2 regions of the Streptomyces sp. NPDC087310 genome follow, and region 2 is predicted to be linked to the other one. Evidence: riboswitches for the same ligand, from Rfam matches in the RefSeq annotation. Region 2 holds a riboswitch; the other holds the start of a gene.
The links. Region 2 has a riboswitch for glycine ahead of gcvP (aminomethyl-transferring glycine dehydrogenase). Riboswitches for the same ligand answer to the same signal wherever they lie in the genome.
Positions count from the first base shown of each region.

Region 1: another riboswitch for glycine. It lies ahead of gcvT (glycine cleavage system aminomethyltransferase GcvT); the one in region 2 lies ahead of gcvP (aminomethyl-transferring glycine dehydrogenase).

Region 1 covers NZ_JBIUYF010000014.1:5,429-21,171, forward strand. The annotation lists gene ACIO3P_RS37325 (L-serine ammonia-lyase) at 139-1,536, opposite strand; gene glyA (serine hydroxymethyltransferase) at 1,659-2,927, opposite strand; gene gcvH (glycine cleavage system protein GcvH) at 2,980-3,357, opposite strand; gene gcvT (glycine cleavage system aminomethyltransferase GcvT) at 3,485-4,624, opposite strand; glycine riboswitch at 4,772-4,869, opposite strand; gene ACIO3P_RS37345 (AAA family ATPase) at 5,095-5,838, shown strand; gene ACIO3P_RS37350 (enhanced serine sensitivity protein SseB) at 5,938-6,672, shown strand; gene ACIO3P_RS37355 (enhanced serine sensitivity protein SseB C-terminal domain-containing protein) at 7,174-7,968, shown strand; gene ACIO3P_RS37360 (ABC transporter permease) at 8,327-9,325, shown strand; gene ACIO3P_RS37365 (ABC transporter substrate-binding protein) at 9,368-11,128, shown strand; gene ACIO3P_RS37370 (ABC transporter permease) at 11,289-12,299, shown strand; gene ACIO3P_RS37375 (ABC transporter ATP-binding protein) at 12,296-13,339, shown strand; gene ACIO3P_RS37380 (ABC transporter ATP-binding protein) at 13,336-14,520, shown strand; gene ACIO3P_RS37385 (trimeric intracellular cation channel family protein) at 14,726-15,385, shown strand; gene ACIO3P_RS37390 (thioesterase family protein) at 15,478-15,743, shown strand, end outside.
Region 2 covers NZ_JBIUYF010000006.1:3,523-19,265, forward strand. The annotation lists gene ACIO3P_RS22855 (DUF881 domain-containing protein) at 36-968, shown strand; gene ACIO3P_RS22860 (small basic family protein) at 965-1,297, shown strand; gene ACIO3P_RS22865 (DUF881 domain-containing protein) at 1,303-2,220, shown strand; gene ACIO3P_RS22870 (FHA domain-containing protein) at 2,303-3,187, shown strand; gene ACIO3P_RS22875 (MerR family transcriptional regulator) at 3,208-3,945, shown strand; gene ACIO3P_RS22880 (bifunctional nuclease family protein) at 3,999-4,472, shown strand; gene ACIO3P_RS22885 (MerR family transcriptional regulator) at 4,652-5,221, shown strand; gene ACIO3P_RS22890 (DNA polymerase IV) at 5,301-6,857, shown strand; gene ACIO3P_RS22895 (PRC-barrel domain-containing protein) at 6,752-7,150, opposite strand; glycine riboswitch at 7,284-7,381, shown strand; gene gcvP (aminomethyl-transferring glycine dehydrogenase) at 7,566-10,451, shown strand; gene ACIO3P_RS22905 (DUF5999 family protein) at 10,603-10,809, opposite strand; gene ACIO3P_RS22910 (hypothetical protein) at 11,098-11,763, opposite strand; partial or broken gene ACIO3P_RS22915 (glutamate--cysteine ligase) at 12,292-13,791, shown strand; gene ACIO3P_RS22920 (hypothetical protein) at 14,035-15,743, opposite strand, start outside.

The DNA of each region.
Region 1 (15,743 bases), on a different contig from region 2:
CGGACGCCCACTATCCCAGGGACTTTTCAGGGACTTTCAGCTCTGCCGGAGGGACTTTTCAGGGACGATCCGCCAGCTAGACAGGAAAGACCGTGACAGAGCTGAAAGATGAGAAACCCCTGATCAGAGCAGGTTTCCTCAGCACTCGATGATGTTCACCGCGAGCCCGCCCCGGGCCGTCTCCTTGTACTTGACCGACATGTCGGCGCCGGTCTCCTTCATCGTCTTGATGACCTTGTCCAGGGAGACCTTGTGGCTGCCGTCCCCGCGCAGCGCCATCTTCGCCGCCGTGACCGCCTTCACCGCCGCCATGCCGTTGCGTTCGATGCACGGGATCTGGACCAGGCCGCCGACCGGGTCGCAGGTCAGGCCCAGGTTGTGTTCCATGCCGATCTCGGCCGCGTTCTCGACCTGTTCCGCGCTGCCGCCCAGGACCTCGGCGAGGGCGCCCGCCGCCATGGAGCAGGCCGAGCCGACCTCGCCCTGGCAGCCGACCTCGGCGCCGGAGATGGAGGCGTTCTCCTTGAAGAGCATGCCGATGGCGCCGGCCGCGAGGAGGAAGCGGATCACGTTCTCGTCCTTCTCCGCCGCCGTCGCGCCGCCCGCCGCGAAGTTCATGTAGTAGTGCAGGACGGCCGGGATGATGCCCGCCGCGCCGTTCGTCGGGGCGGTGACGACCCGGCCGCCCGCCGCGTTCTCCTCGTTCACGGCCATCGCGTACAGCGTGATCCACTCCATCGCGTGGGCCTGCTGGTCGCCCTCGGCGCGCAGTTGGCGGGCCGAGTGGGCGGCGCGGCGGCGGACCTTGAGGCCGCCGGGGAGGATGCCCTCGCGGGACATGCCCCGGGTGACGCACGCCTGCATGACCTGCCAGATCTCCAGCAGCCCGGCGCGGATCTCGTCCTCCGTGCGCCATGCCTTCTCGTTCTCCAGCATCAGCGCGGAGATCGACAGGCCCGTGTCGGCGGAGAGCCGCAGCAGTTCGTCCCCGGTGCGGAAGGGGTGTTTCAGTACGGTGTCGTCCAGTTTGATGCGGTCCTCGCCCGCAGCGCCTTCGTCGAGCAGGGACTCGTCGACGACGAAGCCGCCGCCCACCGAGTAGTACGTCTTCTCCAGCAGCGGGGCGCCCCCGGCGTCGTACGCGGACACCGTCATGCCGTTGGCGTGGTACGGCAGGGCCTTGCGGCGGTGCAGGACCAGGTCCGTGTCGCTGTCGAAGGCGATCTCGTGCACGCCGAGCAGGCTGAGCCGGCCGGCCTCGCGGATGCGGGCCACCTGGTCGTCGGCGTTCTCCACGTCGACGGTGCGCGGGGAGTTGCCCTCCAGGCCCAGGAGGACGGCCTTCGGGGTGCCGTGGCCGTGCCCGGTCGCGCCGAGCGAGCCGTACAGCTCGCACCGTACGGACGCCGTGTGGGCGAGCAGGCCCTCGTTCTTGAGGCGGCGCGCGAACAGGCCCGCCGCGCGCATCGGGCCGACCGTGTGGGAACTGGAGGGGCCGATGCCGACCGAGAACAGGTCGAAGACCGAGATGGCCACGGTGGTGACTCCTTACAAGGTGTCGTACGGCGAGGAGGCCGTACGTGGGACGGGGCACCGCGCCGCACGGACCGGGGGTGGTGGTCCGGTGTGCGCGGTGCCCCGGCGTACTCGGGACGGGATTACAGGCCCGGGTACAGCGGGTGCTTCGCGGCGAGCGCGGTGACCCGGCCCGCCAGTGCCTCGCGGTCGAACTCCGGCTTCAGCGCCGCCGCGATGATGTCGGCGACCTCGGTGAAGTCCTCCGCGGTGAAGCCGCGGGTGGCGAGCGCCGGGGTGCCGATCCGCAGGCCCGAGGTGACCATCGGGGGGCGCGGGTCGTTCGGGACGGCGTTGCGGTTGACGGTGATGCCGACCTCGTGGAGCCGGTCCTCGGCCTGCTGGCCGTCCAGCTCCGAGTTGCGCAGGTCGACCAGGACCAGGTGCACGTCCGTACCGCCGGAGAGGACGGAGACGCCCACCTCGGTCACGTCCGGCTGCACCAGCCGCTCGGCGAGGATCCGGGCGCCGTCCAGGGTGCGCTGCTGGCGCTCCTTGAACTCGTCCGTGGCCGCCACCTTGAAGGAGACCGCCTTGCCCGCGATGACATGCTCCAGCGGGCCGCCCTGCTGGCCGGGGAAGACCGCGGAGTTGATCTTCTTCGCCAGTTCCTTGGTGGAGAGGATCACGCCGCCGCGCGGACCGCCGAGGGTCTTGTGCGTGGTCGTGGTGACGACGTGGGCGTGCGGCACCGGGTTGGGGTGCAGCCCGGCGGCGACCAGACCGGCGAAGTGCGCCATGTCGACCATCAGGTAGGCGCCGACCTCGTCGGCGATCCGGCGGAAGGCCGCGAAGTCGAGCTGACGTGGGTACGCGGACCAGCCGGCCACGATCAGCTTCGGGCGGGACTCCTTGGCGAGCCGCTCGACCTCGGCCATGTCGATCTGGCCGGTCTCGCCGTCGACGTGGTACGCGACGACGTTGTAGAGCTTGCCGGAGAAGTTGATCTTCATGCCGTGGGTGAGGTGCCCGCCGTGCGCGAGGTTCAGACCCATGATCGTGTCGCCGGGGGAGAGCAGCGCGAACATCGCGGCGGCGTTCGCCTGGGCGCCCGAGTGCGGCTGTACGTTCGCGTGCTCGGCGCCGAAGAGCGCCTTCACCCGGTCGATGGCGATCTGCTCGACCACGTCGACGTGCTCACAGCCGCCGTAGTAACGGCGGCCCGGGTAGCCCTCGGCGTACTTGTTGGTCAGTACGGAGCCCTGGGCCTCCATGACCGCGACCGGGGCGAAGTTCTCCGAGGCGATCATTTCGAGGGTGGACTGCTGGCGGTGGAGTTCGGCGTCGACAGCGGCGGCGACGTCGGGGTCCAGCTCGTGGAGTGAGGCGTTCAGAAGCGACTTCGAAGACATCACGGTCCCTGGGGTGTCTTGGTGCGGGGTCGGCCGGGTGAGCTGCGTCACGTCAGTTGCCGGAGAACTCTGCGTATTCGTCCGCGGTGAGCAGGTCCTTCGGCTCCTCCGTGACGCGTACCTTGAACAGCCAGCCGCCCTCGAAGGGCGCGGAGTTCACCAGTGAGGGGTCGTCGACGACGTCCTGGTTCGTCTCGGTGACCTCGCCGGTCACCGGGGCGTACAGATCGCTGACGGACTTGGTGGACTCCAGCTCTCCACAGGTCTCGCCCGCGGTCACCGTCTCACCGACCTCGGGAAGCTGGGCGTACACGACATCGCCGAGGGCGTTGGCCGCGTACTCCGTGATACCGACCGTCGACACGCCGTTCTCGGCGGCCGTCAGCCACTCGTGCTCCTTGCTGTAGCGAAGCTGCTGGGGGTTGCTCATGACCTGAATTCTCCTGTACGCGGGGGTGTGGTGCGGAACCGCTGTCTTACGGATCGAGACGGTACGGACCGAGACGGTACGGAACGAACGGGCGGGGCGGGCGCCGTGGTGCCGAATGCCGTCCGTATCACTTCCGGCGCTTGTAGAACGGCAGCGCCACGACCTCGTACGGCTCCTGGGAGCCCCGGATGTCCACGCCGACCCCCGCCGTACCGGGCGCGGCGTGCGCGGCGTCCACGTACGCCATCGCGATCGGCCGGCCCAGCGTCGGCGACGGGGCGCCCGAGGTGACCTCGCCCACGACGGCGCCGCCGGCGACCACCGGGTACCCGGAGCGCGGGACGCGGCGGCCCTCGGCGATCAGGCCGACCAGCTTGCGCGGCGGGGCGGACGCGGCGCGCTCGGCCGCCGCCTCCAGCGCCGCGCGGCCGACGAAGTCGCCGCCGTTCGAGGTCTTGTCGAACTTCACGACCCGGCCGAGGCCCGCGTCGAACGGGGTCAGCGCGGTGGACAGCTCGTTCCCGTACAGCGGCATGCCCGCTTCGAGCCGGAGGGTGTCACGGCAGGAGAGCCCGCAGGGCACCAGCCCGACCCCCGCGCCGGCCTCGGTGAGCGCCTTCCACAGCTCCTCCGCGTGCCGGGGCTCGACGAAGAGCTCGAAGCCGTCCTCACCGGTGTAGCCGGTCCGCGCGATCAGGGCGGGAACCCCGGCGACGGTGCCCGGCAGGCCCGCGTAGTACTTGAGCCCGTCGAGGTCGGCGTCGGTCAGCGCCTTCAGGATGCCGGGGGACTCCGGGCCCTGGACGGCGAGCAGCGCGTACGCGTCGCGGTCGTCCCGTACGGCGGCGTCGAACCCCGTGGCGCGGGCGGTGAGCGCGTCCAGGACGGTCTCCGCGTTGGAGGCGTTGGCGACGACCATGTACGTGTCCTCGCCGAGGCGGTAGACGATCAGGTCGTCCAGGATGCCGCCGTCCTCCCGGCAGATCATCGTGTAGCGGGCCCGGCCCACGGCCACGGCGCCGATGTTGCCGACGAGCGCGTGGTCGAGGAACCGTCCGGCGTCCGGCCCCGTGACGGTGATCTCGCCCATGTGGGAGAGGTCGAAGAGCCCGGCGCGGGTGCGGACGGCGGTGTGCTCGTCGCGCTCACTGCCGTAGCGCAGCGGCATGTCCCAGCCCGCGAAGTCGGTCATGGTCGCGCCCAGCGCGCGGTGCGTGGCGTCGAGGGCGGTACGACGGGGGGTGCTGCTCGGGGGGACATGGCTCATCGGTGTGGCTCCCAGGGCATGACGGCGAGGACGATCCTCCCCATCTGTCATCGGAACCTGAGAGGTTCATCACGACCCCGCGTAAAGGAGGTCATGACTTGCACCTTGGGTGGAGCCGCGACAAGGCGGCCCGCTTTTCAGATCTGCCTCATCCACGCGGTACGGGGCCTGAGAGATTCAAGGGAGGTACTTGCTCCTTCGGCGCCCGGCGCACACGGTGACCGGGACTCTCCCGCGCGGATTCAAACGGCCGGTATGCAGTTGGCGGGCACATCATCGCACGGGCCGCCGCGGAGCGGTGCGGCCGGTCGGCACGCCGTCGCGCGGATGGCCGGGCGCGTCGCGGGTACGAGTGAGAAGCTTGCGGGACATTACCAAGTCTTTACACTTCATGGGCAAGAGTCATGGGCCAGACGCGCTGAGCTGATACGCACTGAGCTGACACGGACTGAGCTGACAGGGGGACGGCGATGATCTCGCAGGGGTCCGGCACATGTGCCACGACCGCGGGTGTGCCCGCACAGCAGGGCGTGAGCGCGGTCGGTGACGGCCCGGTGGGGGCGGGACCGCAGATCGCGTCGGCCGCGCCCGCCGCGCCGGGCCCGCAGATCGCGCCCGCCGCGCCGGCCGTGCGCGATCTGCGGGGGCTGGGGCAGGGCGGCGGGCCCGACGGGCTGGTCTTCGACACCGGGGACCTGGTGGTCGTCTCCGGGCTGCCCGGCAGCGGCAAGTCCACGCTGATCCGGCGGGCCGCGGAGGGCCGCGGCATCGACTCCCAGGACGCGCGGGACCGCTGGGCGCGGCTGATGCCGCCCGCGCTGCCCTACGCCGTCTACCGTCCCCTCGTACGGACGGCGCACTACGCGGGGCTCCGGCGCGCGCTGCGCTCCGGCGCGAGCCTTGTCGTGCACGACTGCGGTACGCAGACGTGGGTACGGCGCTGGCTCGCCCGGGAGGCCGTCGCGCGCGGACGCCGGCTGCACCTGCTCCTGCTGGACGTGGCGCCCGAGACCGCCCGGGAGGGCCAGCGTGAGCGCGGCCGGGGCGTCTCGGGGTACGCCTTCGCGCGCCACCGCGGCGCGGTCGGCCGGCTGCTCACGGACGCACAGGCGGGCCGGCTCCCGGAAGGGTGCGCCTCCACCGTGCTGCTGGACCGGGACGCGGCGGGCGCGCTGGAGCGGATCGCCTTCTTAGAGGCACCGGGCACGGAGTGACCCACGCACCGGAGCGACCGGCGCGGCGCACCCCGCGGCCTGCGGCGTTAGGGTGCTGCGGCAGGGTCCTGGGCGGACGGGGTGGAGAGGTGCACAGTGGTGAACACAGCATGGCCGGGCAACGAGCTGGAAGAGGTGCTCACCGCCTCGCTCGGCAATGACGCCGCGGGCGGACGGCTCGTCGAGGTGCTCGGACGCAGCGAGGTCTGGGTGCCGCTGCCCAACGGGGGCGGCCCCGACAGCCCCGACCTCGATCTGCCGACGGTGGAGATCGACGGCGCCGCGTACGTCCCGGTCTTCAGCTCGCACCAGCAGTTCCTCAGTTGCGTCGGCGACCACATGGCGTTCACCGTCGCGCCGGCCCGCGACTTCGCCCGCGGACTGCCCCCGCAGCTCGGCATCGCGATCAACCCCGGCGGCGCGGTCGGGGCGCCGCTGCCGCCGCTCGCCGTCGCCGAGCTGTGCCGGGTGGGGCGTACGCCGCTCGACGGACCGGCCAGCGGCGGCCGGGTCAGGCTCTTCCAGCCGGACTGGAAGGAGGACCCGGTCGACTTCCTCTCCGCCGCCGCCGCCGAGTTCGGGGCGACGGGCACGGTGGCCACCGCCCGCCGCGCGCTCGCCAGCGTCGAGGGCGAGCCGCCGGTGCTCTTCATCGGCGTCCAGCTCTCCTCCTGGGAGGCCGCCGACCGTAACGCGCCGATGGACGCGCTCGGCCGCGCGCTCGGCCGGGTACCGGTGGCCTGGCCGGTCAACCTCCTGCTGCTGGACCTGACCCAGGATCCGGTCGGCGAGTGGATGCTGGCGAAGGTCAGGCCCTTCTACGAGCGGGCGTAGACGGGACGGCCGGACGGGGGGTTCCTCCGTTCGGCCCCCGTTCGGCCCCCGTACGGCCCCCGTTCGGCCCCTGTACGGCCCCGGCCCCTGTACGGCCCTCCGTACGAACCCGCGTGCGAACCTCCGTGCGGCCGTCCGTCGTATCCCTCCGTCGTATCCCATCCGGGGGTACGACGGAGGGATACGACCGGCCGGGGCGGGTATGACCCGTAGTCGCGGGCATGTCGCCGCCACGGCGACGAGGCGGTTCGCGAGGCGTTTCACGGGGCGGAACAACGGGGCGGGCGCATTCCCGACACGGTCCGGCGCGCCACGGGTCAGGGCAGGGGGCATATGCGGCCGGAATCAGCCGTACCGCACCTCTCCGCCTATGCGGCACGCACACCGGCCGTCAAGTCGGTGTCAGGCCAGCCGCCTAAGCTGGTTTGATGGCCGGGCCGGCGCACCGCGCGGCGCCGGGGAGCGGGACGAGTGGTGGAACTAAGAGGGGCGGGACCCAGAGTGAGCGCGTCAGGCACCGCGGCGGCCGGGCAGGTCGAGCACATGCTGCGCCAGGTGACGCCGGGACGGTACGACGCGTACGAGGCGCTGCTCCAGGCCCTCGCCGACGACAGCGTCTGGATGCTGCTCTGGCACGGCCAGGCCGGTTCGCCCGACGCCCAGTACGGCAACATGGAGGTCGACGGGCTGGGCTACGCGCCCTGTGTCACCTCCGCGCAGGAGCTGTCCGCCAGCGGCTGGACCCGGGCGCACGAGGTGGTTTCCGGCCGTGACATCGCCCGCGCCCTCTACCCGGACCGCTGGGGGATCTGGCTCAATCCGCACGCCCCCGGCGGCGGCCTCGGCATCCCGTGGCTGGACCTGCGCCGGATCGCCACCGGCCTCGACCGGATGCCCGCGGGCCCGCTGCGGCTCTCCGAGCCCGCCATCCAACTCCCGCAGTTCTACGCCCTGCTCACCCAGAACGCGCACCGCACGCCCGCCGTGCGCTCGCTGCGCCGGGCGTGGGTGCAGCCGGCGCTGGGCGCCCCGTACCTGGCGATCGGCCTCGACCTGTACGACACGAGCCCGGCCTCCGTCGACTCCGTACGCGCGATGATGCGTCAGTCGATCGGCGCCGTCCCCGAGGGGCTGCCGGTCTCCACGGTCGCGATGTCCGACGAGTACGACCCGGTCACGATGTGGCTGCGCGTCAACTCCCGCCCGTTCTACGACCGGGAGGCGCACGCGGCGCAGGCGGCGCCCGTCCAGTCCACCGGATACGGCTATCCGCCCCCCGCCTCTCGCGCATACTGAACGTTCCACGGGGGAGGAACGGGTGTGTCAGGCATGCCCGTTCTGGTGGATTCTGACGGATTGGTGATCTGTCTCGTCCGTTGAGGCCAAAGTCGTGTCCGTATAACGGTAACCCTCTGATCGCATCACGGTTGAGCAAACATTCCCCGATGGGGCTGGCGGGTGATCGCGATAGGGCTGAAGACTCCCTCCAGCAGGTGGCATCGGCACGTATGTGCGACTGATGTGTGGGCGACGCGCTGACAGAAGCAGATCTCCCGAACCGGGGGGACCACCATGCGACATCAATGAAGCGAACGAGCCGCTACAGCGGCGGTCACAGGCCGGCCACCGTCGGCCGAGAGGGGTCTCCAGCGCAATGACGGCACCTATCGAGACCACCGGGTCGGCGGCGCAAGCGCAGCCGGAAGCGGTGCTGGAAGGCGCCGGGGGCAAGCAGATCGAGGGCCGTTCGCTCGGCCGGATCGCGTGGACGCGTTTCAAACGGGACAAGGTCGCCATGGCGGGCGGCGTCATCGTGATCCTGCTGGTCCTTGTCGCCGTACTCTCCAAACCGCTCCAGTCCTTCTTCGGTCTTGACCCCAACGCCTTCAACCAGGACCTGGTCGACCCCACCCTGCTCGCACCCAAGGGCAGTTTCGGCGGTATGAGCTGGGACCACCCCCTGGGCGTCGAACCGCAGACCGGCCGGGACATCCTGGCCCGCATCATCGAGGGCTCCTGGGTCTCCCTGGTCGTCGCGGCCGGGTCCACGCTGCTCTCCGTCGTCATCGGCGTCGTGATGGGCGTCGTGGCCGGCTTCTACGGCGGCTGGGTCGACAGCGCCATCAGCCGCATGATGGACACCTTCCTCGCCTTCCCTCTGCTCCTCTTCGCGATCTCCATCTCCGCGTCGCTCCAGGGCGAGGTGTTCGGGCTGGAAGGGCTCTCGCTGCGCATCGCCGTACTGATCTTCGTGATCGGCTTCTTCAGTTGGCCGTACATCGGCCGGATCGTGCGCGCGCAGACGCTCAGCCTGCGTGAGCGGGAGTTCGTGGAGGCGGCCAGGTCGCTGGGCGCCCGCGGTCCGTTCATCCTCTTCCGGGAGCTGCTGCCGAACCTGATCGCGCCGATCCTCGTCTACGCGACGCTGCTGATCCCCACCAACATCCTCTTCGAGGCTTCCCTGAGCTTCCTCGGCGTCGGTATCGCCCCGCCGCAGTCCTCGTGGGGCGGCATGCTGTCCACCGCGGTCGACCTGTACCAGGTTGACCCGATGTTCATGGTCATTCCTGGCATGGCGATCTTCATCACCGTGCTGGCCTTCAATCTGCTGGGGGACGGTCTGCGTGACGCACTCGACCCCCGTGGCAAGTAATCGCGGCCCGGCCGCACCATCGATCGAGGGGGCTTTCCTCAGGTGAACAGCAGAAAGACAGCATCGGCCATCGCCGCCACGCTGGCGTTGGCACTCGGTGCTACCGCCTGCGGCAGCGGCGACAGCGACAGCAAGGACGGCAGTGGGGGCGGCAACGCGAAGGCCGATGCCGGACTGAGCAGCATCGTCAACGCCAGCACCAAGAAGGGGGGGACGGTCACGTACGAGCACTCCAGTGGCCCGGACTCCCTGGACCCGGGCAACACGTACTACGGCTGGGTGCAGAACTTCTCCCGCATGTACGCCCGTTCCCTGGTGTCGTTCAAGCCCGCCGCCGGCAAGGAGGGCCTCACGGTCGTTCCCGACCTGGCGACCTCCCTCGGCAAGGCCAGCCCCGACGCCAAGACCTGGACGTACACGCTCCGTAAGGGCGTCAAGTTCCAGGACGGCACGGAGATCACCTCGGCGGACGTCAAGTACGCCATCGAGCGCTCCAACTTCGCGCCCGAGGCCATCTCCAACGGCCCGACGTACTTCAAGTCGTACCTGGAGGGTGGCGACAAGTACAAGGGTCCGTACAAGGACAAGTCGCCCGACGGTCTCAAGTCCATCGAGACGCCGGACAAGTACACGATCACGTTCAAGCTGAACAAGCCGTTCGCGGACATGGACTACCTGGCCGCGTTCTCGCAGACGGCCCCGGTCCCGCAGAAGGCCGACACGGGCGCCGAGTACGTCCAGAAGATCGTGTCCTCGGGCCCGTACAAGTTCGACTCGTACAGCGAGAGCCGCGGCGCGACGTTCTCCCGGAACCCCGAGTGGGACCCGGCGACGGACCCGATCCGCAAGGCGCTGCCGGACAAGATCGAGCTGAAGTTCAACGTCAACGCCTCGACGGTCGACGAGCACCTGCTCAGCGACACCATCACGGCGGACATCGCCGGCACCGGCCTGCAGTCGAAGACGCAGCCGAAGGTGCTCGTCAAGCCGGCCGAGAAGGCCCGGACGGACAACCCCTACGCCGGCGCGCTCGCCTACCTGGCGATGAACGTCAACGTGAAGCCGTTCGACAACATCGAGTGCCGCAAGGCCGTGCAGTACGCCGTGGACAAGGCCGGTGTGGTCGACGCCGTCGGCGGCTCGGTCAAGGGTGACCCCGCCTCCACGATGATCCCGCCGTCGGTCGCCGGCTACAAGAAGTTCGACCTGTACCCGACCGCGGGCAACAAGGGCGACGCGGCCAAGGCCAAGGAACAGCTCACCAAGTGCGGTCAGCCGAAGGGCTTCAAGACCTCGCTGACGGCGCGCTCCGACCGTCCCGACGAGGTCCAGGCCGCCACGCAGATCCAGCAGAGCCTGAAGGCGATCGGCATCGAGGCCGACATCAAGCAGTTCCCGGCCGACAAGTACTTCACGGACTTCGCGGGCTCCCCCAAGTGGGTCCACGACAACAAGGCCGGCCTGATGATGATGGCCTGGGGTGCTGACTGGCCCACGGGTTACGGCTTCCTCGACTCGATCGTGAACGGCTCGGCCATCAAGCCGTCCGGTGGCACGAACCTGATGGAGCTGAACGACCCGAAGATCAACAAGGCGCTGACCGACGGCATCGGCACCCTCGACGCCACCGCTCGCGGTGAGAAGTGGGCCGAGGTCGACAAGCTGGTCCTGGAGAACGCGTCCGCCGTGCCGCTCTTCTACAAGAAGAACCTGCTCTACCGCCCGGACTCGGCGACCAACGTCACCGTCGCCGAGTCGTACCTCGGTATGTACGACTACGTGCTGATGGGCTCGTCCAAGTAAGTCCGTAGGACCGTTCCGAGCGGGCTCGGCACAGACTCCGAGCCCGCTCGGCAACACATTCAGTAACACCTGTTACATCAATCAGCACCCCCCGAAAGGCAGGTGAAGGTGCCGGATCGTACGGGCGCACCCCGCCCGGACGCCCTGGCACCGTACGGCTGTGGCTGCGTACATCATCCGACGCGTATTCGCCGCGGTGTTGCTGCTGCTGGTGGTCAGCGCAGTCACGTTCGCGATCTTCTTCCTGGTGCCCCGGCTGGGCGGCCAGACGACCGACTCACTGGCCGCCCAGTACGTCGGTAAGGGCGCCGATCCCGCCGCCATCGCCGCGATCAAGGCGAACCTGGGACTCGACGACCCCCTCTACCTCCAGTACTGGCACTTCATCAAGGCCATCGTGGTCGGCGCCGAGTACAACCTCGGCCCCAACCCCTCGGTGTGCAACGCGCCGTGCTTCGGCTACTCCTTCAAGACGCACGTCGAGGTCTGGCCCGAGATCGTCCAGCGCATTCCGGTCACCTTCTCGCTGGCCATCGGCGCGGCGGTCATCTGGGTCGTCTCCGGTGTCGCCATCGGCGTCCTCTCCGCGCTCAAGCGGGGCTCGATCTTCGACCGTCTGACCATGGGCATCGCCCTGGCCGGCGTCTCGCTGCCGATGTTCTTCACCGGCCTGGTCTCCCTCGCGCTGTTCAGCTTCCACTGGACGATCTGGGAGGAGCTGGAGTTCGTGCCCTTCTCCGAGAGCCCCGGTGACTGGGCGTGGAACCTCATCCTTCCCTGGTGCACCCTCGCCTTCCTGTACTCCGCCCTCTACGCGCGGCTCACCCGCGCCGGGATGCTGGAGACCATGGGCGAGGACTACATCAGAACCGCGCGGGCCAAGGGTCTGCGGGAGCGCCAGGTGGTCGTCAAGCACGGCCTGCGCGCCGCGCTGACCCCGCTCATCACCATCTTCGGCATGGACTTCGCGCTGCTCCTGGGCGGCGCGGTCATCACGGAGCGCGTCTTCTCCTTCCAGGGGATGGGCGCGTACGCCATCCAGGGCGTGACCCGCAGCGACCTGCCCATCGTGATGGGTGTGACGCTGGTCGCCGCCTTCTTCATCGTTCTCTGCAATCTGCTGGTGGACCTCGTGTACGCCGCGATCGACCCCCGGGTGAGGCTCTCATGAGCGACGTGAGCAAGACGCAGGACGCGTTCCTCTCCGTACGGGACCTCCGTATCCACTTCGACACCGACGACGGCCTCGTGAAGTCCGTCGACGGCGTCAGCTTCGACCTCCAGGCGGGCAAGACCCTCGGCATCGTCGGCGAGTCCGGCTCCGGGAAGTCCGTGACCTCCCTGGGCATCATGGGGCTGCACAACTCCGAGCGCGCCCGGATCTCCGGCGAGATCTGGCTGGACGGCGAGGAGCTGATCGGCGCGGGCCCCGAGCGGGTGCGTGCGCTGCGCGGCCACAAGATGGCGATGATCTTCCAGGACCCGCTGTCCGCGCTGCACCCGTACTACAGCATCGGCGCGCAGATCGTGGAGGCGTACCGCGTCCACAACAAGGTCGACAAGAAGACCGCCAAGAAGCGGGCCGTCGAGATGCTCGACCGGGTCGGCATCCCCGAGCCGGCCCGCCGCTACAACGACTACCCGCACCAGTTCTCCGGCGGTATGCGCCAGCGCGCGATGATCGCGATGTCGCTGGTGAACAACCCCGAGCTGCTGATCGCCGACGAGCCGACGACCGCCCTCGACGTGACCGTCCAGGCGCAGATCCTCGACCTCATCCGGGACCTCCAGAAGGAGTTCCACTCGGCGGTCGTCATCATCACCCACGACCTCGGCGTCGTCGCCGAGATCGCGGACGAACTGCTCGTGATGTACGCGGGGCGCTGCATCGAGCGCGGCTCGTCGGAGAAGGTCTTCTACCAGCCGCAGCACCCCTACACCTGGGGCCTGCTGGGCTCGATGCCCCGTATCGACCGTGAGCAGACCGACCGGCTGGTGCCGGTCAAGGGGACCCCGCCCAGCCTGATCAACGTCCCGTCCGGCTGTGCCTTCAACCCGCGCTGCCCGTACGCCGACGTCCCCAAGGACGACCTCGCCCGTACGGTCCGTCCCGACCTGCGGGAGATCACCGACGGGCACTTCTCCGCCTGCCACATGTCGCGTGCGGAGCGGGAAAAGATCTGGACCGAAGAGATTGCGCCGAAGCTGTGACTGAGCTGACGAAGAAGATTCCGGAGCAGGTCGCGGCGGGTGGGGCCGCTACGGGCGGTCCGTCGGACGGTGTCGAGCCGATCCTCAGGGTCACCGGCCTGGTCAAGCACTTCCCGATCACCAAAGGGCTGCTGAAACGCAAGGTCGGCGCCGTCCAGGCGGTCGACGGGCTCTCCTTCGACGTACGTCCCGGGGAGACCCTGGGCGTCGTCGGCGAGTCCGGCTGCGGCAAGTCGACGATGGGCCGGCTGATCACACGGCTGCTCGAACCGACCGGTGGCAAGGTCGAGTTCGAGGGCAAGGACATCACCCACATGTCCGCGGGCGCGCTGCGCCCGATGCGCCGCGACATCCAGATGATCTTCCAGGACCCGTACGGGTCGCTGAACCCGCGCCACACCATCGGCGGGATCGTCTCCACCCCCTTCAAGCTCCAGGGCATCGAGCCCGAGGGCGGCGTGAAGAAGGAGGTGCAGCGGCTGCTGGAGCTGGTGGGCCTGAGCCCCGAGCACTACAACCGCTACCCGCACGAGTTCTCCGGCGGACAGCGCCAGCGCATCGGCATCGCGCGGGCGCTGGCCCTCAACCCGAAGCTGGTCGTCGCCGACGAGCCGGTCTCGGCGCTGGACGTGTCGATCCAGGCCCAGGTGGTGAACCTGCTGGACGACCTCCAGGAGGAGCTGGGGCTGACGTACGTGATCATCGCGCACGACCTCTCCGTCATCCGCCATGTGTCGGACCGGATCGCGGTGATGTACCTCGGCAAGATCGTCGAGCTGGCGGACCGCACGTCGCTGTACGAGTCGCCCAAGCACCCGTACACGAAGGCGCTGCTGTCGGCCGTGCCGGTGCCCGACCCGAGCCGGCGCGGCGGCAAGAGCGACCGGATCCTGCTCAAGGGCGATGTGCCGTCGCCGATCTCGCCGCCGAGCGGCTGCCGGTTCCACACCCGGTGCTGGAAGGCGACGGAGATCTGCAAGACGACCGAGCCGCCGCTGATCCAGCTCGGACCGGGCCACCAGGCGGCCTGCCACCACCCGGAGAACGCCCCGGACCAGCGTCCGCAGGACACGGTCTCGGTGGCGGCGCGGGAGACGATCGAGCTGGCGGACGGCGCGGGCGAGGCCGCGGCGAAGGCGGTCAAGGAGAGCGGCGGGACCGGCGGGGCTTCCAAGGAGTAGCCCGCGCTGGGCCGGGTTGGGCCACATCGGGTCGGGGTCGCGGCTGGGCCGTGGCACCGGCCCGGTGGCCGGGATCTGGTGGCTGGGGTCCGGCGGGCTTCCGCCGGAGCTCGGACGGATGCCCGGGACATCGGTCGGCCGCGGCCTCGGTCCGGTCCGGTGGCCGGGGTTCGCCCGTATGTGCGGATACCGGCACACTGTCCGGGTGCTCCACGACCTTTTCACGCCCTCCGTCCAGCATGCGCTCGACCTCGTCGGGATCTTCGTCTTCGCGATCTCCGGCGCCCTGCTCGCCGTACGGAAGAACTTCGACGTCTTCGGTATGGCGGTGCTGGCCGAGATCACCGCGCTGGGCGGAGGGCTGCTCCGTGATCTGATCATCGGGGCGGTGCCGCCCGCCGCCTTCACCGATCTCGGCTACTTCTCCATGCCGCTGGTGGCGACCGCGCTGGTCTTCTTCCTCCACCCCCACGTCGAGCGGATCCAGGGCGCGGTCAACGTCTTCGACGCGGCCGGGCTCGGCCTCTTCTGCGTCACGGGGACCACCAAGGCGTACGAGTACGGGCTCGGCCTGACCTCCTCGGTCGTCCTCGGCATGGCCACGGCCGTCGGCGGCGGTGTGCTGCGCGACGTCCTCGCCAACGAGGTGCCCTCGCTGCTGCGCTGGGACCGCGACCTCTACGCCGTGCCCGCCATCGTCGGCGCCACGATGGTGGCGCTCTGCATCCGCTTCGACGTGCTCAACGGCCTCACCAGCGGGGTCGCCGTACTGACGGCGTTCGTGCTGCGGCTGCTCGCGATGCGCTTCCACTGGCGGGCGCCGCGTGCCTGGAACCGCCGCTCGGCGGCGGAGGAGCCCGCGTGAGGGCCGTACGGCGGCTCCGGCCCCGGCCCCGGCCGCTGTGCCCATCTTCTTAAGCTACCGCTTAGTACGGACGTGTTGTACGGTTGCGTCCCATGGCACAGGTATCCATCGGTGACAGCGAGTTCGACCGCGAGACGGCCGTCTCCCTCCGCGCCCCCGGCGTCTACGACACCCGGCTCTTCCCGGGCTGGACCGTCATGAACATCGTCAACGGCGGCTATCTGCTGGCCGTCATGGGCCGCGCGCTCGGCGACGCACTGCCGCACTCCGACCCGTTCGCCGTGTCCGCCCACTACCTCACGCCCTCGGCGCCGGGCCCCGCCGTCGTACGGACCGAGACACTGCGCACCGGCCGTAC
Region 2 (15,743 bases):
GGCGGTAGCGGTCGCGACGTGCGACGATGTGCGGCATGTCGCAGCAGCCCCCCATCAGGAGCACCACTTCTCCGCCCGCGCGTCCGGACGCGTCGATGTCGCTGCTGAACAGTGTGATGGACCACAGCCTCGACGAGGGGTACGCGGAGGCCGCGGCCCGCAGGGACGCGGAGGACGGCGGGCTGCCGCGCACGCTCAAGGCCAAACTGGGCCTTGCCGCAGGGCTGGTGCTGGCCGCTCTCGTGGTCACTGTCGGTGCCGCCCAGGCGCGTATCTCGGCCCCTGTGGTGGCGAAGGAACGCGAGGAGCTGATCGACCGGATCAACTCGGAGACGTCGACCGCCGACGGGCTGGAGAGCACGGTCGAGAAGCTCCGCAAGGAGGTCGGTGACCGGCAGCGTGCCGCCCTGCGGACCCAGGGCGGCGACCAGGGCGAAGTGGTGGCCCTGCTGGCCGGTGCGACCCCCGTGCGGGGGCCCGGCGTGAAGCTGGTCGTCGACGACGCCAAGGACGCCTCGTCGGGTGGTGGCGGCGGTCCCCGGGAGAGCAGTGGTTTCTCCGACACGGGCCGGGTACGCGACCGTGACATGCAACGGGTCGTCAACGGCCTGTGGGAGTCGGGTGCCGAGGCGATCGCCATCAACGACCAGCGGCTGACCTCGCTGTCGGCGATCCGGGCCGCCGGGGACGCCATACTGGTCGACAACAGGCCACTCGTGCCGCCGTACACGGTGCTCGCGGTGGGGGACGGAAAGAAGCTGAGCACCGCGTTCCAGGACAGCGCCGATGGCCAGTATCTGCACTCCTTGCAGGAGAACTTCGGCATCCGCACCAGCATTTCGGACCAGCGGGACGTACGCCTTCCCGCCGCGCCCAGCCTGATCGTACGTACAGCAGAGCCGGAGACCGCCGACGCCGGGAAGGGCACCGGGCAGGACGCGGCCGACATGGAGAAGGGCACATCGTGATCGCCGTACTGGGCCTCGTCGTGGGAGTCGTGGTCGGACTGTTGGTCCGGCCCGAGGTGCCGGCCGTGGTCGAGCCGTATCTTCCGATCGCCGTCGTCGCCGCTCTGGACGCGGTCTTCGGCGGGCTGCGGGCCATGCTCGACGGGATCTTCGTCGACAAGGTGTTCGTGGTCTCCTTCCTGTCGAACGTGGTGGTCGCCGCGCTGATCGTCTTCCTCGGCGACAAGCTGGGCGTGGGCGCGCAGTTGTCCACGGGTGTGGTCGTCGTCTTCGGTATCCGGATCTTCTCCAACGCTGCCGCCATCCGCCGGCACGTGTTCCGGGCGTGACGCCGATGAACAGCGAAGAGAACCCCCGGAACCCCCAGAAGCCCGAACCCCCCGAGCCCTCCGGGACCCCCGGGAACGCGCAGCGTTCCGAGAGGCCCCAGGGCGCCGAGGGGGCCTCCGGCGCCGCGGACGCGACCCCCGGAGCCGGTGCGGCCCCCGAGGGCGCCACCGGGGACGCCCCGGGGCGGTCCGGGGCTCAACAGCTCACCGGACGCCAGCGGTTGGCGGCCGGGCTGTGGCCGCCGCGGGTGACGCGGGCGCAGCTCATCGTCGCCGTCCTGCTGTTCGGGCTCGGGCTCGGACTCGCCATCCAGGTCAGGTCGAACAACGACGACAGCGCGCTGCGCGGCGCCCGCCAGGAGGACCTGGTGCGGATCCTGGACGAGCTGGACAACCGGACGCAGCGGCTGGAGGACGAGAAGCAGCGGCTGGACGCCCAGCGCACCGAGCTGGAGACCAGCTCGGACCAGGCCGAGGAGGCCCGTAAGCAGACCAAGGAAAAAGAGCAGCAGCTCGGCATCCTGGCCGGTACGGTCGCCGCTCAGGGGCCCGGCATCACGCTGACGATCAGGGACATCAGCGGGACGGTCGAGCCGGACATGCTGCTCGACGCGCTCCAGGAGCTGCGGGCGGCCGGCGCGGAGGCCATTCAGATCAACGATGTCCGCGTCGTCGCCGATACGTACTTCTCGGGTGCGGGAGGTGAGGTGCGGGTGGACGGCAAGGCGGTGTCCTCGCCGTACGTCTTCAAGGTCATCGGTAAACCGCAGGATCTGGAGCCTGCCCTGAACATTCCGGGCGGGGTGGTCCAGACGCTGGAGAAGGAGCAGGCCACGGCCACGGTGACACGGGCTGAGAAGATCATTGTGAATGCCTTGCGACCCGCGAAGCGGCCTGACTACGCTCGGTCGTCATCACGGTGAGGCGGGGGCGCATGCGAGCCGTCGTACGGGGGCATGAGGTTGCGGGGGGTCGACGCACGAACAGTGCGGTGAGTGGTGGAAACTGTCCGGTGGATACGGACGTTGTCAAGATGTCCGGGTCGGCAGGTGTGTTCATTCAGGGTTCGTCCTGCCCCACGGGCGGGTCTGTTTCGGTCAAGGGGAATCGCCCGTGAAGTTGTTTGGGAAGTTGTTCGGCAAGAGCGCACGCGAGGACGGCGGGGGGCGCTCCCGCCATCGCGCAGCGCGTGGTGGGAGCGAGGAGCAGGGCGGCGAACGTCCGCTCTTCCGCGACCAGGTGGGCGGCGAGGCCACCGGCGCGTCGTCTGTTGACCCTGCCGGTCCCGGCCGCATAGGTTTCGGGGAATCATCGGCCCCCGGGGGGCCGTCGCGGCAGGAGGATCCCTCTATGGCGGCCTTGCCGGTTTGTACGAGGTGCGGGCACCGCAATGCCGAGGCCAGTCGGTTCTGCTCCAACTGCGGGGCGCCGCTGCGGGGCGGAGTGCCCCCGGAGCGCGCTTCGGAGACGACCTCGACGATCTCGATCTCGGGTCTTGAGGCGTACGACTCCGAGGTGACGGGCCAGACGTCGCTTCCTTCGCTCACCCCGGAGGCGCAGGCCGCCGTCGACGCCCTGCCGCTCGGCTCGGCGCTCCTGGTGGTGCGGCGCGGTCCGAACTCGGGCAGCCGCTTCCTGCTGGACGGCGAGCTGACCACGGCCGGCCGCCATCCGGAGAGTGACATCTTCCTGGACGACGTGACCGTGTCGCGCCGCCACGTGGAGTTCCGCAGGGGCGGCGACGGTCACTTCACGGTCTCGGACGTCGGCAGCCTGAACGGTACGTACGTCAATCGTGAGCGGATCGACTCGGTCCTGCTGGCGAACGGCGACGAGGTCCAGATCGGGAAGTACCGGCTGGTCTTCTACGCGAGCCAGCGGGGCGTGTGACAAGCCCCTGAGGAAGGTCCATGCCGCGTACACCGACGGGCGGTGCCGGACACGGCGCCGCCCCCGCCGGCGACCCGCTGATGAGTATCGGCGCGGTTCTGGGCAGGCTGCGGGACGAGTTTCCCGAGGTCTCCATCTCCAAGATCCGGTTTCTGGAGGCCGAGGGGCTCGTCGAGCCCTGCCGGACCCCTTCGGGGTATCGGAAATTCAGCGCGGAGGACGTTGAGCGGCTCGCTCGCGTCCTGCGGATGCAGCGGGACCACTATCTGCCGCTGAAGGTCATCAAGGGACACCTGGACGCCCTGGAGCGCGGCGAGGACGTGCCTCTTCCCGGCTCTCGGCGGGCGCTGAGGGGGCCGCGGGGGGATGCGGAGTCCGATCTTCCGACCGCGGCGCGGATCGGCCGTGAGGAGCTGCTGGCGGCTACCGAGGCCGACGGGCGCGCGCTCGCCGAGTGGGAGGCGTACGGGCTGGTCGCCCCGATGCCGGACGGCGGCTACGACGCGGAGTCGGTGACGGTCGCGAAACTTGTCTCGGATCTGGGCAGATTCGGCCTGGAACCGCGGCACCTGCGCGCCATGAAAGCGGCGGCCGAGCGCGACGCGGGACTGGTCGAGCAGGTCGTGGCCCCGCTGCGGCTGCACCGTAACCCGCAGACCAGAGCCCATGCCGAGGAGACCACGAAGGAGCTTTCGGCACTCTGTGTGCAGCTTCACGCGGCCCTGCTGCGTACGGCTCTCGGGCCGGGTCCGCACTGATCATGGGAGAGTCCGACTACCCAAACCTGCCGGGCACGTCCTAGGGTTGCTGTGTGAACGAGCTCGACGTTGTGGGTGTCCGGGTGGAAATGCCCTCCAACCAACCGATCGTGCTCCTGCGTGAAGTGGGAGGCGACCGGTACCTCCCCATTTGGATCGGACCGGGGGAGGCGACCGCCATTGCCTTCGCCCAGCAGGGCATGGCCCCGGCCCGGCCGCTGACCCATGATCTCTTCAAGGACGTGCTGGAAGCGGTGGGCCAGGAGCTCACCGAGGTCCGGATCACGGACCTGCGTGAAGGGGTCTTCTACGCGGAGCTGGTCTTCGCGAGCGGGGTCGAGGTGAGCGCGAGGCCGAGCGATGCCATAGCGCTCGCTCTGCGCACGGGTACGCCGATCTACGGCAGTGACGGGGTTCTGGACGATGCCGGCATCGCCATCCCGGACGAGCAGGAGGACGAGGTGGAGAAGTTCCGCGAGTTCCTCGACCAGATCTCTCCGGAGGACTTCGGGACCAACAGCCAGTGAGCGGCCGGTGAGCGCTGCACCGGGCCCCGTCAGCGCATTCGGTCAGCCTTTCCCCGAAATGGGGCACGGGAAACCACTCTCAGGGTGATTATCACTCGGCGTGGCGAGTGTGGCGATCGTTGACGCACCCCTGGTGACTGCCTACCTTCGACAGGGCAGGTCAAGGACGGAGGGTCGGCGTGAGAAGCAGCGGCGACGGTACGGCGGCGGGCGGTCCGTATCCGCTTCACAGCAGCGCGCCCGACCCCGGAGCGGAGACGGTCGGATACCGGGGGCCCACCGCGTGCGCGGCGGCGGGCATCACCTACCGCCAGTTGGACTACTGGGCGCGTACGGGGCTGGTCGAGCCCAGCGTGCGGCCCGCGTACGGGTCGGGCACACAGCGGCTCTACAGCTTCCGGGACGTGGTCGTCCTCAAGATCGTGAAGCGGTTCCTGGACACCGGGGTCGCGCTCCAGAACATCCGGGCGGCGGTCCAGCACCTCCGGGACCGCGGCTTCCGGGATCTGGACCGTATGACGCTGATGAGCGACGGTGCCACCGTCTACGAGTGCTCCTCGCCCGACGAGGTGGTGAGCCTGCTCCAGGGCGGCCAGGGGGTCTTCGGGATCGCGGTCGGCGTGGTGTGGCGGGACGTCGAGTCCGCGCTGTCCCAGCTCCACGGGGAGCGGATCGACACCGGCGAGACGCTGATCGGGAACAACCCCGCCGACGAACTGGCCAGGCGGCGCCGCGACCGGGCCGTCTGACCAGGCCCTTTCCGCCCACCGGCCGCCGCGCGGCGGCGTCCCGGGCCGATTGTCAGTGGTGTGAGGCAGCATCAGTGGTGTGAGAACCGCGCCGACCGTCCTCCATCTGGACATGGATGCCTTCTTCGCCGCCGCAGAGCAGGCCGCGAAGCCGAGTCTGCGCGGAAAACCGGTGGTCGTCGGCGGTCTGGGGCCGCGAGGGGTGGTCTCCACGGCGTCCTACGAGGCACGGCGGTTCGGGGTGCACTCCGCGATGCCGATGGCCCAGGCGAGACGCCTCGCGCCGAACGCCGCGTATCTCGTGCCGCGCTTCACGCTCTACCGCGCGGTCAGCGAGCAGGTGATGGGGCTGCTGGGCAGGCTCTCACCGCTGGTGGAGCCGCTCAGCCTGGACGAGGCGTTCGTGGACCTGGAGGCGGGCGGCTCCGCCGATGACACGGCCTCGGCGCTGGCGGCGGGGGAGCGGCTGCGCCGGGACATCAGGGAGCTGACCGGGCTCAGCGGCTCGGTGGGGCTCGCCGGGTCCAAGATGCTCGCGAAGATCGGTTCCGAGCAGGCCAAGCCGGACGGGCTGGTCCTGATAGAGCCCGGTACGGAGCGCGAGCTGCTGGCGCCCCTGACCGTACGGACCCTGCCCGGGGTGGGGCCCGCGACGGGTGAGCATCTGCGCCGGGCCGGTATGACGACGGTCTCCGACCTGGCCGAGGCGGGCGAGGACGAGCTGGTACGGCTGCTGGGCAGGGCGCACGGCGCCTCGCTGTACCGGATGGCGATGGGCAACGACGACCGGCCGGTGGTCTCCGAGCGCGAGGCCAAGTCCGTGTCGGTCGAGGACACCTTCGACACGGACCTCCACGACCGGCTGCGGGTGCGTACGGAGGTGGACCGGCTGGCGGAGCGGTGCGTGCGGCGGCTGCGGGGATCCGGGCACTCCGGGCGGACCGTCGTCCTCAAGGTGCGCAGGTACGACTTCTCCACGCTGACCCGCTCGGAGACGCTCAGAGGCCCCACGGACGACCTGGACGTGGTCAGGGAGGCCGCGGGGCGCCTGCTGGAGTCCGTGGACACCACGGGCGGCGTACGGCTGCTCGGGGTGGGGGTGACGGGGCTCGCCGACTTCACACAGGAGGACCTCTTCGCGCAGGCAGCCGCCCGCGAGCGGGAGGAGCGGGAGCATGCCGACCCTGCCGACCCGCTCGGCGAGGCCGCGGGGCAGGGGGACGCCGCGGCGGAGGGCGGTGCTGGAGAGGGGAAGGAGGAGGCGGCCGCGGGGGACGGGGCGTCGCCCCCTCCGGCGGGGCCCTCCGGGCTGTCCGAGCCGTCCGAGGAGCGGCGGTTCCCGGCCGGACACGATGTGCGCCATGCCGAGTTCGGTCCCGGCTGGGTGCAGGGCAGCGGGCTGCGGAGGGTCACCGTACGGTTCGAGGAGCCGGGGTCCGCACCGGGGTGGGTGCGGACGTTCTGGGTCGACGATCCCGATCTGGAGCTCTCCGAGCCGCTGCCCCTGGTGCCGGAGACGGGGCAGTCGCGTCAGTCGTCCTGGCCCGCCAGCCGCCCGAAGTTCCGCTCGGAGTCCCGGTCCGAGAGGGCCGCGGGCCCCTCCGGCGGTTCCGGGTCCGGCAGGGCGAGGCCGTAGTGGTGGTAGAGCTGAAGCTCCTGCTCGGGGGAGAGGTGGCGGCCGACACCGAAATCGGGGGCGTCCTTGATCAGCGCCCGTTCGAACGGGACCCGCAGCCCCTCCGCCTCCAGTGTGCTGGGGGCGAGGGGGACGAAGGCGTCCCGGCTGAAGAGCCCGGTGCGGACGGCGGCCCATTCGGGCGTACCCGTGGCGTCGTCGAGATAGACCTCGTCGACCGTGCCGAGCTTGCGCCCCTCCCGGTCGTACGCCTTGCGTCCTATCAGGCTGCGCGGATCGATATCGGTCTCCACGGTCCCTCCAGCGGGTCGCAACTGCTCGTAAGCACTACAGAAGTCTCGTAAGCACTACAGAAGTGCAGAACCGGGGCGACGGCCACTCGAAAGTTGCCCGGAAGATCCCGCTGGTAGGCTGGCAAGCGGCTGCTGACCCCGTGCGGGAGAGTTCTCCGGTGAGCCCACCGGAGGCGCCGAAGGAGCAAATCCTCCCCGGAATCTCTCAGGCCCCCGTACCGCGCGGACGAGGTCACTCTGGAAAGCAGGGCGGACGCCGGACCGTACGGCATCCGCTCTCACCGACGGTGAAAGCCGGACCGCCGCACGGCGGACCGGTGAAGCTCTCAGGTCGAGATGACAGAGGGGGAGGCCGATTAGGGCACCCGCGCCTTGGTGCCCCCGCAGGTCGTGGCAGACCAGGAGGCCTCCGTACATGAACGCCCACCGCACGCCGCTCGCCCAGCTTGAGCGTGGCATCCCCTTCGAACAGCGCCACATAGGCCCCGACGCGGGGGCGCAGGCGAAGATGCTCGCGCAGGTCGGCTACGGCTCGCTCGACGAGCTGACCGCCGCCGCGGTACCCGACGCGATCAAGAGCGCCGAGGCGCTGAACCTCCCGGACGCCCGCACCGAGCCCGAGGTCCTCGCCGAGCTGCGCTCGCTCGCCGACCGCAACCAGGTGCTGGCGCCGATGATCGGGCTGGGCTACTACGGCACGTTCACCCCGCCGGTGATCCTCCGCAACGTGATGGAGAACCCGGCCTGGTACACCGCGTACACGCCCTACCAGCCCGAGATCTCCCAGGGCCGGCTGGAGGCGCTGCTCAACTTCCAGACCGTCGTGGCCGAGCTGACGGGGCTGCCGACCTCCGGCGCCTCCCTGCTGGACGAGTCCACGGCCGCCGCCGAGGCCATGGCGCTCTCCCGCCGCGTCGGCAAGGTCAAGGGCGGGGTCTTCCTGGTCGACGCCGACACCCTGCCGCAGACGATCGCCGTGATCCGTACCCGCGCCGAGCCGACCGGTGTCGAGGTCGTCGTCGCGGACCTCGGCGAGGGCATCCCCGCCGACGCCGCCGAACGCGGCGTCTTCGGGGTGCTGCTCCCGTACCCGGGCGCCTCCGGGGCCGTACGGGACCTCAGGCCCGTGATCGAGCGGGCGCACGAGCTCGGCGCGGTCGTCACCGTCGCCGCCGACCTGCTCGCGCTGACGCTCCTCACCCCGCCCGGCGAGCTGGGCGCCGACATCGCCGTCGGCACCACCCAGCGCTTCGGCGTCCCCATGGGCTTCGGCGGACCGCACGCCGGCTTCATGGCCGTACGCGAGAAGTTCGCGCGCAGCCTGCCGGGACGCCTCGTCGGCGTCTCCGTCGACGCCGACGGCCACAAGGCGTACCGGCTCGCGCTCCAGACCCGCGAGCAGCACATCCGCCGCGAGAAGGCCACCAGCAACATCTGCACCGCGCAGGTGCTCCTCGCCGTCATGGCCGGCATGTACGCGGTCTACCACGGCCCCGACGGGCTGCGCTCCATCGCCCGGCGCACCCACCGATACGCGGCGGTGCTCGCCGCGGGGCTGAGCGCCGGCGGGGTCGAGGCCGTGCACACCGCGTACTTCGACACGCTCACCGTCCGGGTCCCGGGACGGGCCGCCGAGGTCGTCGCCGCCGCCCGCGAGGGCGGGGTCAACCTCCGCCAGGTCGACGCCGACCAGGTCTCCGTGGCCTGCGACGAGACCACCGGCCGCGCGCAGCTCGCCGCCGTGTGGACCGCCTTCGGTGTCCAGGGCGACATCGACGCGCTGGACGCGGCCACCGACGACGCGCTGCCGGCCGCGCTGCTGCGCACCGGCGACTACCTGACGCACCCGGTCTTCCACGAGCACCGCTCCGAGACCGCGATGCTGCGCTACCTGCGCCGGCTCGCCGACCGCGACTACGCGCTGGACCGCGGCATGATCCCGCTCGGCTCCTGCACGATGAAGCTGAACGCGACCACCGAGATGGAGCCGGTCACCTGGCCCGAGTTCGGCGCGCTGCACCCCTTCGCCCCGGCCGAGCAGGCGCAGGGCTATCTGACGCTGATCCGCGAGCTGGAGGAGCGGCTCGCCGAGGTCACCGGGTACGACGCGGTCTCCCTCCAGCCCAACGCCGGGTCGCAGGGCGAGCTGGCCGGACTGCTCGCCGTACGGGCGTACCACCGGGCCAACGGCGACACCGGGCGCACCGTCTGCCTCATCCCGTCCTCCGCGCACGGCACGAACGCGGCGAGCGCGGTCATGGCCGGGATGCGGGTCGTCGTCGTCAAGACCCGCGAGGACGGCGACGTCGACGTCGAGGACCTGCACGCCAAGATCGAGCAGTACGGCGCCGAGCTGTCCGTCCTGATGGTCACCTACCCGTCCACGCACGGGGTGTTCGAGGAGCACATCGGCGACATCTGCGCGGCGGTGCACGACGCGGGCGGTCAGGTGTACGTCGACGGCGCCAACCTGAACGCGCTGGTCGGGCTGGCGAAGCCCGGCCGGTTCGGCTCCGACGTCTCGCATCTCAACCTGCACAAGACGTTCTGCATCCCGCACGGCGGCGGCGGCCCCGGTGTCGGTCCCGTCGGCGTACGGGCGCACCTCGCCCCGTACCTGCCCAACCACCCGCTCCAGCCGGCCGCCGGGCCCGAGACCGGCGTCGGGCCGATCTCGGCGGCGCCGTGGGGCTCGGCCGGCATCCTGCCGATCTCCTGGGCGTACGTACGGCTGATGGGCGGGGAAGGGCTCAAGCGCGCGACCCAGGTCGCCGTGCTCGCCGCCAACTACATCGCCAAGCGCCTGGAGCCGCACTACCCCGTGCTCTACACCGGTCCGAACGGACTGGTGGCGCACGAGTGCATCGTGGATCTGCGCCCGCTCTCCAAGGCCACCGGGGTCAGCGTCGACGACATCGCGAAGCGCCTGATCGACTACGGCTTCCACGCGCCGACGATGTCGTTCCCCGTGGCGGGCACGCTGATGATCGAGCCCACCGAGAGCGAGGACCTGAACGAGATCGACCGCTTCTGTGAGGCGATGATCGCGATCCGTGGGGAGATCGAGCGGGTCGCGTCGGGTGAGTGGCCCGCTGACGACAACCCGCTGTGTCACGCCCCGCACACGGCCGCCGCGCTGGGCGGGGAGTGGGAGCACGCCTACAGCCGCGCCGAGGCGGTCTTCCCGGCCGGGGTCTCGGCCGCGGACAAGTACTGGCCGCCGGTCCGCCGTATCGACGGCGCGTTCGGCGACCGTAATCTGGTCTGCTCGTGCCCGCCGGTGGACGCGTACGACAACTGACGTACGGGGCGTACGCGGCGGCAGGCTGCGTACGAGACGTTCGTGGACATGCGTCGGGGCCGGTGCGGAGTGAGTCTCCGGGCCGGCCCCCGTTCTTCCGGTGGCAGCCGCGCGCCTCGCGGGCGGCGAACTGCCGGGCGGCGGCCGGGGTTCAGGCCGCCGTGGCCACCTGCTCCGTGCGCAGCGGCCGGTGCGGAGCGATGATCTGCCCGTCGGGCAGCAGCTCACCGGTGTCCTCGAAGAGCAGTACGCCGTTGCACAGCAGGCTCCAGCCCTGCTCCGGGTGGTGCGCGATCAGCCGAGCGGCTTCGCGGTCGGCGGAGTCGGCTGTCGGACAGGCTGGCTGGTGCTGGCACATGGGTGGATTCTTTCGCTGTGTCGTGAGTGTCCTGCGGCTCGATGTGGTCATGGCCGCCCCCCGTATCTGTCTGGTCCAGTCCTAGTGTTGCCCTACGGACGGTAAATCCGCAGGTATTTCGCGGCAGCGCTTCCTTCTGCTTAAGGACGTGCCACCCGCCCGGACGGTTCAGCTCAACTGCGCTCTCTTTTCGGGTGGTTCGCAGTGGCCTGAGCGGACTACGCCACATGGTCAGCGAAGTGCCCCGCGGCCGCCGGGGGCCGCGGGGCACAGGCGCCAGGAGCGCGTTCAGGCCGGGGTGCGGAGCAGGGGCGGCGCGGGAGTGAGCGGAGGGGCCGGAGGGAGAGGCGGGGCCGAGGGGAGCGGAGGGGGCGGAGTGAGCCGCAGTCCGATCACCGGCAGCAACTCGGCGACCCGGTGCGGGCGGTGCGCGGCGATGCCCGGCGGCGCGGGCGCCAGCGGGACGAGGATGTCGGTCGGCGCGGGCGCGCCCGCGCCGGCGTCGGCCTCCGTGTCGCCGTGCAGCCAGAGGGCGAGCATGTACAGCTCGGGTATGGAGAGCAGCCGGGGCTGGTAGGCCGTCGTCAGGCTCTCGGCCTGACGCAGCGCGCGCTCCGTGGAGGGCAGGTACGGGCCCTCGAAGAAGCGCGAGAAGGTCCAGCCGTCCGCGGTGGGCATGGTGTCGGCGGCGGCCACGGTGCGTTCGCCGCTACGGATCAGGAAGCGCCAGCCGGTCAGCCTGGTCCGCGGTGCTCCGCTGCCTGCTGTGGTCGTTCGGTCCTCCGGGGTGACGTGGTCGAGCACATGAACGGGAAGCGGGAGTTCGGGGCTCAGCGGTCCCTGGACGGACTGGAGAGCGGGGGTGCGGGCATCGCGCACGGCGGTGGGGGAACCGAGTGCCGCGAGAACGCTGCGCAGGGCGGGCGCCGGGGCCGGGGGTACATGCAGCGGCATGGTGGGTTGCCTCTCATTCAGGAGACAGGGTGACGCGTGAAATGGAGCGTGGGCGGGTGCGGACATCGCTGTCGGCGTGCGGGGTCAGAGGTGGGTCACCGGGTCGCTGGCGGCCGGGCGCCGACTCTCTGCCTCGTGGGCAGAGTTTATACGACGCGTGTTCACGCCATGTTTCCGCTAGCTGTACTGGATATTGCGGGCAAGACACTATTAAGTCCATCTCCCGCGCGCTTTCTGTTGATAAATAGGGAAGGGAGGGTGTCTGGCCTGGGGTGATTCACCGGATGGGGTCGGCTGAAAACGGTCGGCGATTTTGGAGGACGGTTCCGGGAGTGGAAACGAATATCCACTGCCTGCCCTGTCACCTGTCATGCCGAGGGAATGTGCCGGACGCCTCGGGGGCCGGACTCGCCACCCTACCGGGCGCCGGGCGACGGCGGGACGTTACGGATCACTCTGTGTGGGCATTATCGATCGTGACGCGAGCGGCCCCAGCCGCCGGAAGCCCAGTCGAGGAGGGACACTTCGATGGGGGAGAAGGTCGAAGCGGGCGGTTCCGACCTGTCCGATCGGCAGAAATACCGCAGGAAGCTCCAACAGTGCCTGAGGGTGCTGGAGCGACTACTGGCGGAGGAGAGGTTCGACCGGCCCAAGAATCTGATGGGCCTGGAGATCGAACTGAATCTGGCGGGCTCCGACGGGATGCCCCGCATGATGAATGCGGAGGTACTGAAGCGCATCGCGAGCGGCGATTTCCAGACCGAACTCGGAATGTTCAACATGGAAGTGAACGTGGCTCCGCACCGCCTGGGCGGGCGCGTACTCGATCAGCTCGCTGAGGAACTGCGCACGGGCCTCGGATATGCCCACCGTAAAGCGAGTGAGGTCGACGCGGGGATCGTGATGATCGGAATTCTCCCGACCCTCACACAGCACGACGTGGTCTCCGCGAACCTTTCCGACGTGGACCGCTACACACTCCTCAACGAGCAGATGGTGGCGGCCCGCGGCGAGGATTTCACCCTCGACATCGAAGGCGTGGAACGGCTTACGTGCACATCGGCCTCGATCACCCCGGAGGCCGCCTGCACCTCCGTACAACTGCATCTCCAGGTCACCCCCGACCGGTTCCCCGACGTGTGGAACGCGGCCCAGGCGGTGGCGTCCGTACAGGTGGCACTCGGTGCCAACGCGCCCTTCCTGTTCGGCCGGGAGCTGTGGCGTGAATCCCGGCCGCCGCTCTTCGAACAGGCCACCGACACCCGGCCGCCGGAGCTGAAGGCACAGGGGGTACGCCCCAGGACCTGGTTCGGCGAGCGCTGGATCAGCTCCGCCTACGACCTGTTCGAGGAGAACCTGCGCTACTTCCCCCCGCTGCTGCCGATCTGCGACGACGAGGACCCGATGAGCGTCCTCGACGCGGGCGGGATGCCCGACCTCCAGGAGCTGGCGCTGCACAACGGCACGGTCTACCGCTGGAACCGGCCCGTGTACGAGGTCGCCGACGGCGCCCCGCATCTGCGGGTGGAGAACCGGGTGCTGCCCGCGGGGCCCACGGTCACCGACGTCATCGCGAACGTCGCGTTCTACTACGGGCTCGTGCGGGCGCTCGCCGAGGACACCCGGCCGGTGTGGAGCAGGCTGCCCTTCGAGGACGCCGCCCGGAACTTCGAGGAGGCGTGCCGGCACGGCATCGACGCGGAGCTGCGCTGGCCGCGCCCGGGCCGCACCGGCGGGATGACGACCGTACCGGCGGTGAAGCTCGTACGGGACGAACTGCTGCCGCTCGCCGCGGCCGGGCTCGACGCGTGGCAGGTCGCGCCGGTGGACCGGGACTTCTACCTCGGGGTGATCGAGGAGCGGTGCAAGCGCCGGGTGAACGGCGCCTCCTGGCAGGTGGAGACCTTCCACCGGGCGCTGGAGGCCGGGCTGGAGCGGGACGCGGCGCTCGCGGCGACGACCCGCCGCTACTGCGAGCTGATGCACCGGGGTGAGCCGGTGCACACCTGGCCGACGGGGTTCCCGGCCCGGTCCGGCGTGGGGCTGTCCGGTACGGGCGACTCCGATCCGGGCGACTCCGACGTGGGGCCGTTCGCCTCCGGGACGGGGCGAGGTCTCCGCGAGCCGGAGCCGCGTGAGCCGGACCTCCCGCTGCCGTAGCCGCATGCCCCGGAGTCCCGCGAGCCGAAGCCCCACCGGAGCCCCCGGGGGAGCGAACGGCGGGGCCCCGGCCGGTCCGGCCGGTCCGAGCGGGCCGGCGGCGTCGGCGAGTCAGGGGCGCGCCGCGGTGGTGCCGCCCGTGGCGTCCGCCGCGGACTCGCTCGCCGACAGCATGATCGCCCGCAGGATCACCGACTGGATGTCGGCCGGGTCGCTCACCTGGTACCCCGCGCCGCCGGTGGCCCGCGCGATCGCGTCGATCTCCTTGCGGTCCGCGTCGGGCCCCACCGCGACCCCGATCAGCGGCACCGGTCGCGCCGGGTCCGCGAGCTTCTTCAGCCGCTTGACGAGATCGCCGCGCGAGATGCCGTCGTCGTCCTTGTTGGAGCCGTCGCTGAGGATGACGAGCGCGTTGAACTTGCCGGGCACATAGCCGGCCTGCGCCTCCTGGTAGGCGGCCAGCGTCGTGTCGTACAGCCCGGTGTCACCGCCGGGGACGGGCTTCAGCGCGGTGAAGGCGTCGGACAGCCGCTCGCGGTGGGTGCCGCCGCCCCGCGAGGGCTCACCGAGCCGGGCCGTCCTCTCCAGCTTGCGGTAGTCCTTGGCGCCGTCCAGACGGGTGCTGAACTCCCACAGACCGATCTCGTCCTCGGCGGTGAACTGCGCGAGGGCCCGCAGCAGCGACGCCTTGGTGACGTCCATACGGCTCTGGCCACCGCGTCCCGGCACGGGCTCCTCCATCGAGCCCGAGGCGTCCACGACCGTCGTCAGCCGGATGCTGCGTACGGACATCGTCCACAGGCCGAGGGCCCGCTCCACCGCTTCGGCGGACGGCGGGCGCGCGTCCTCCCCGGTGTACGGCTGGGGCGAGCGGCCACCGGCCGTACGGAGCACGTCGGCGTGGACGGGGCTGTTCGCGACCCGGAAACCGTGCTCCGCCAGGGTGCGGTACGAACCGTCCTCGCTGAGCAGCACCATGAACCGCATGGCGGCGCGGCTCTCGTCCGTACTCAGCTCGGTCTGGTTGACCAGGCTGTACGGGTAGTCGAGCGCCGGCGCCCCGTCGGTGGGGTAGAAGAGTTCGAGCCGCGCGGAGTCGCCGGTCCCGGAGTTGTGGCGGAACGCGGCCTGCTCGGAGAGGAGCACCGCCTCGTTGCGCCGGGGGTCGGCGAGCCCGGCGCCCGCGTCGTCCCGGGCGAGGCTCTCCAGCACCCGCGTGTCCGACTCCGAGACCCGCTGGGTGAGCAGCTTGGCGAGGGCGGCGGCCCGGGTGCCACCGGCCCCGTCCTGCCGCTCGGACTCCTTCGGCCTGCCGCCCCGCCGCTCGGACTCCTGCCGCTCCGACTCCGCGATGCTGCTGAGCGCGAGCAGTCCGGTGGCGCTGCGCGACGGGTCGGCGGAGCCCAGGCGCAGGGTGTCGGCGTTGCCGGCCGCGGCGGCGAGCGCGGCCCAGGTGTAGGTCTTCGTGGGCCAGCCGAGCGCCCGCGCCGACGCGGGCAGCGCGGCCAGCGCCACCGGGGAGAGGGCCACATTGCCCGCCGGGGTCAGGGAGACGGCGTCCTCGATGTTCTTGGCGCGGTCCACCCACAGGTCCGAGTCCGGTACCCAGATCTGGTAGTCGGGCGCGGCCGTGGCGGTGGCGAGCGCGTTCGCGACCTCGGCGTTCTCGCGAGCGGTGACCCGGATGTCGATACAGCGGCCGTCGGAGGTGACATGGTCGCGCCGGGCGCGGTCGGCGACGGCGCGCAGGGCGGGGGCGATGTCCGGGGAGGCCACGAGATCCAGCCGTACCGGCGCGTTCCCGCAGGAGGTCTCCGAGA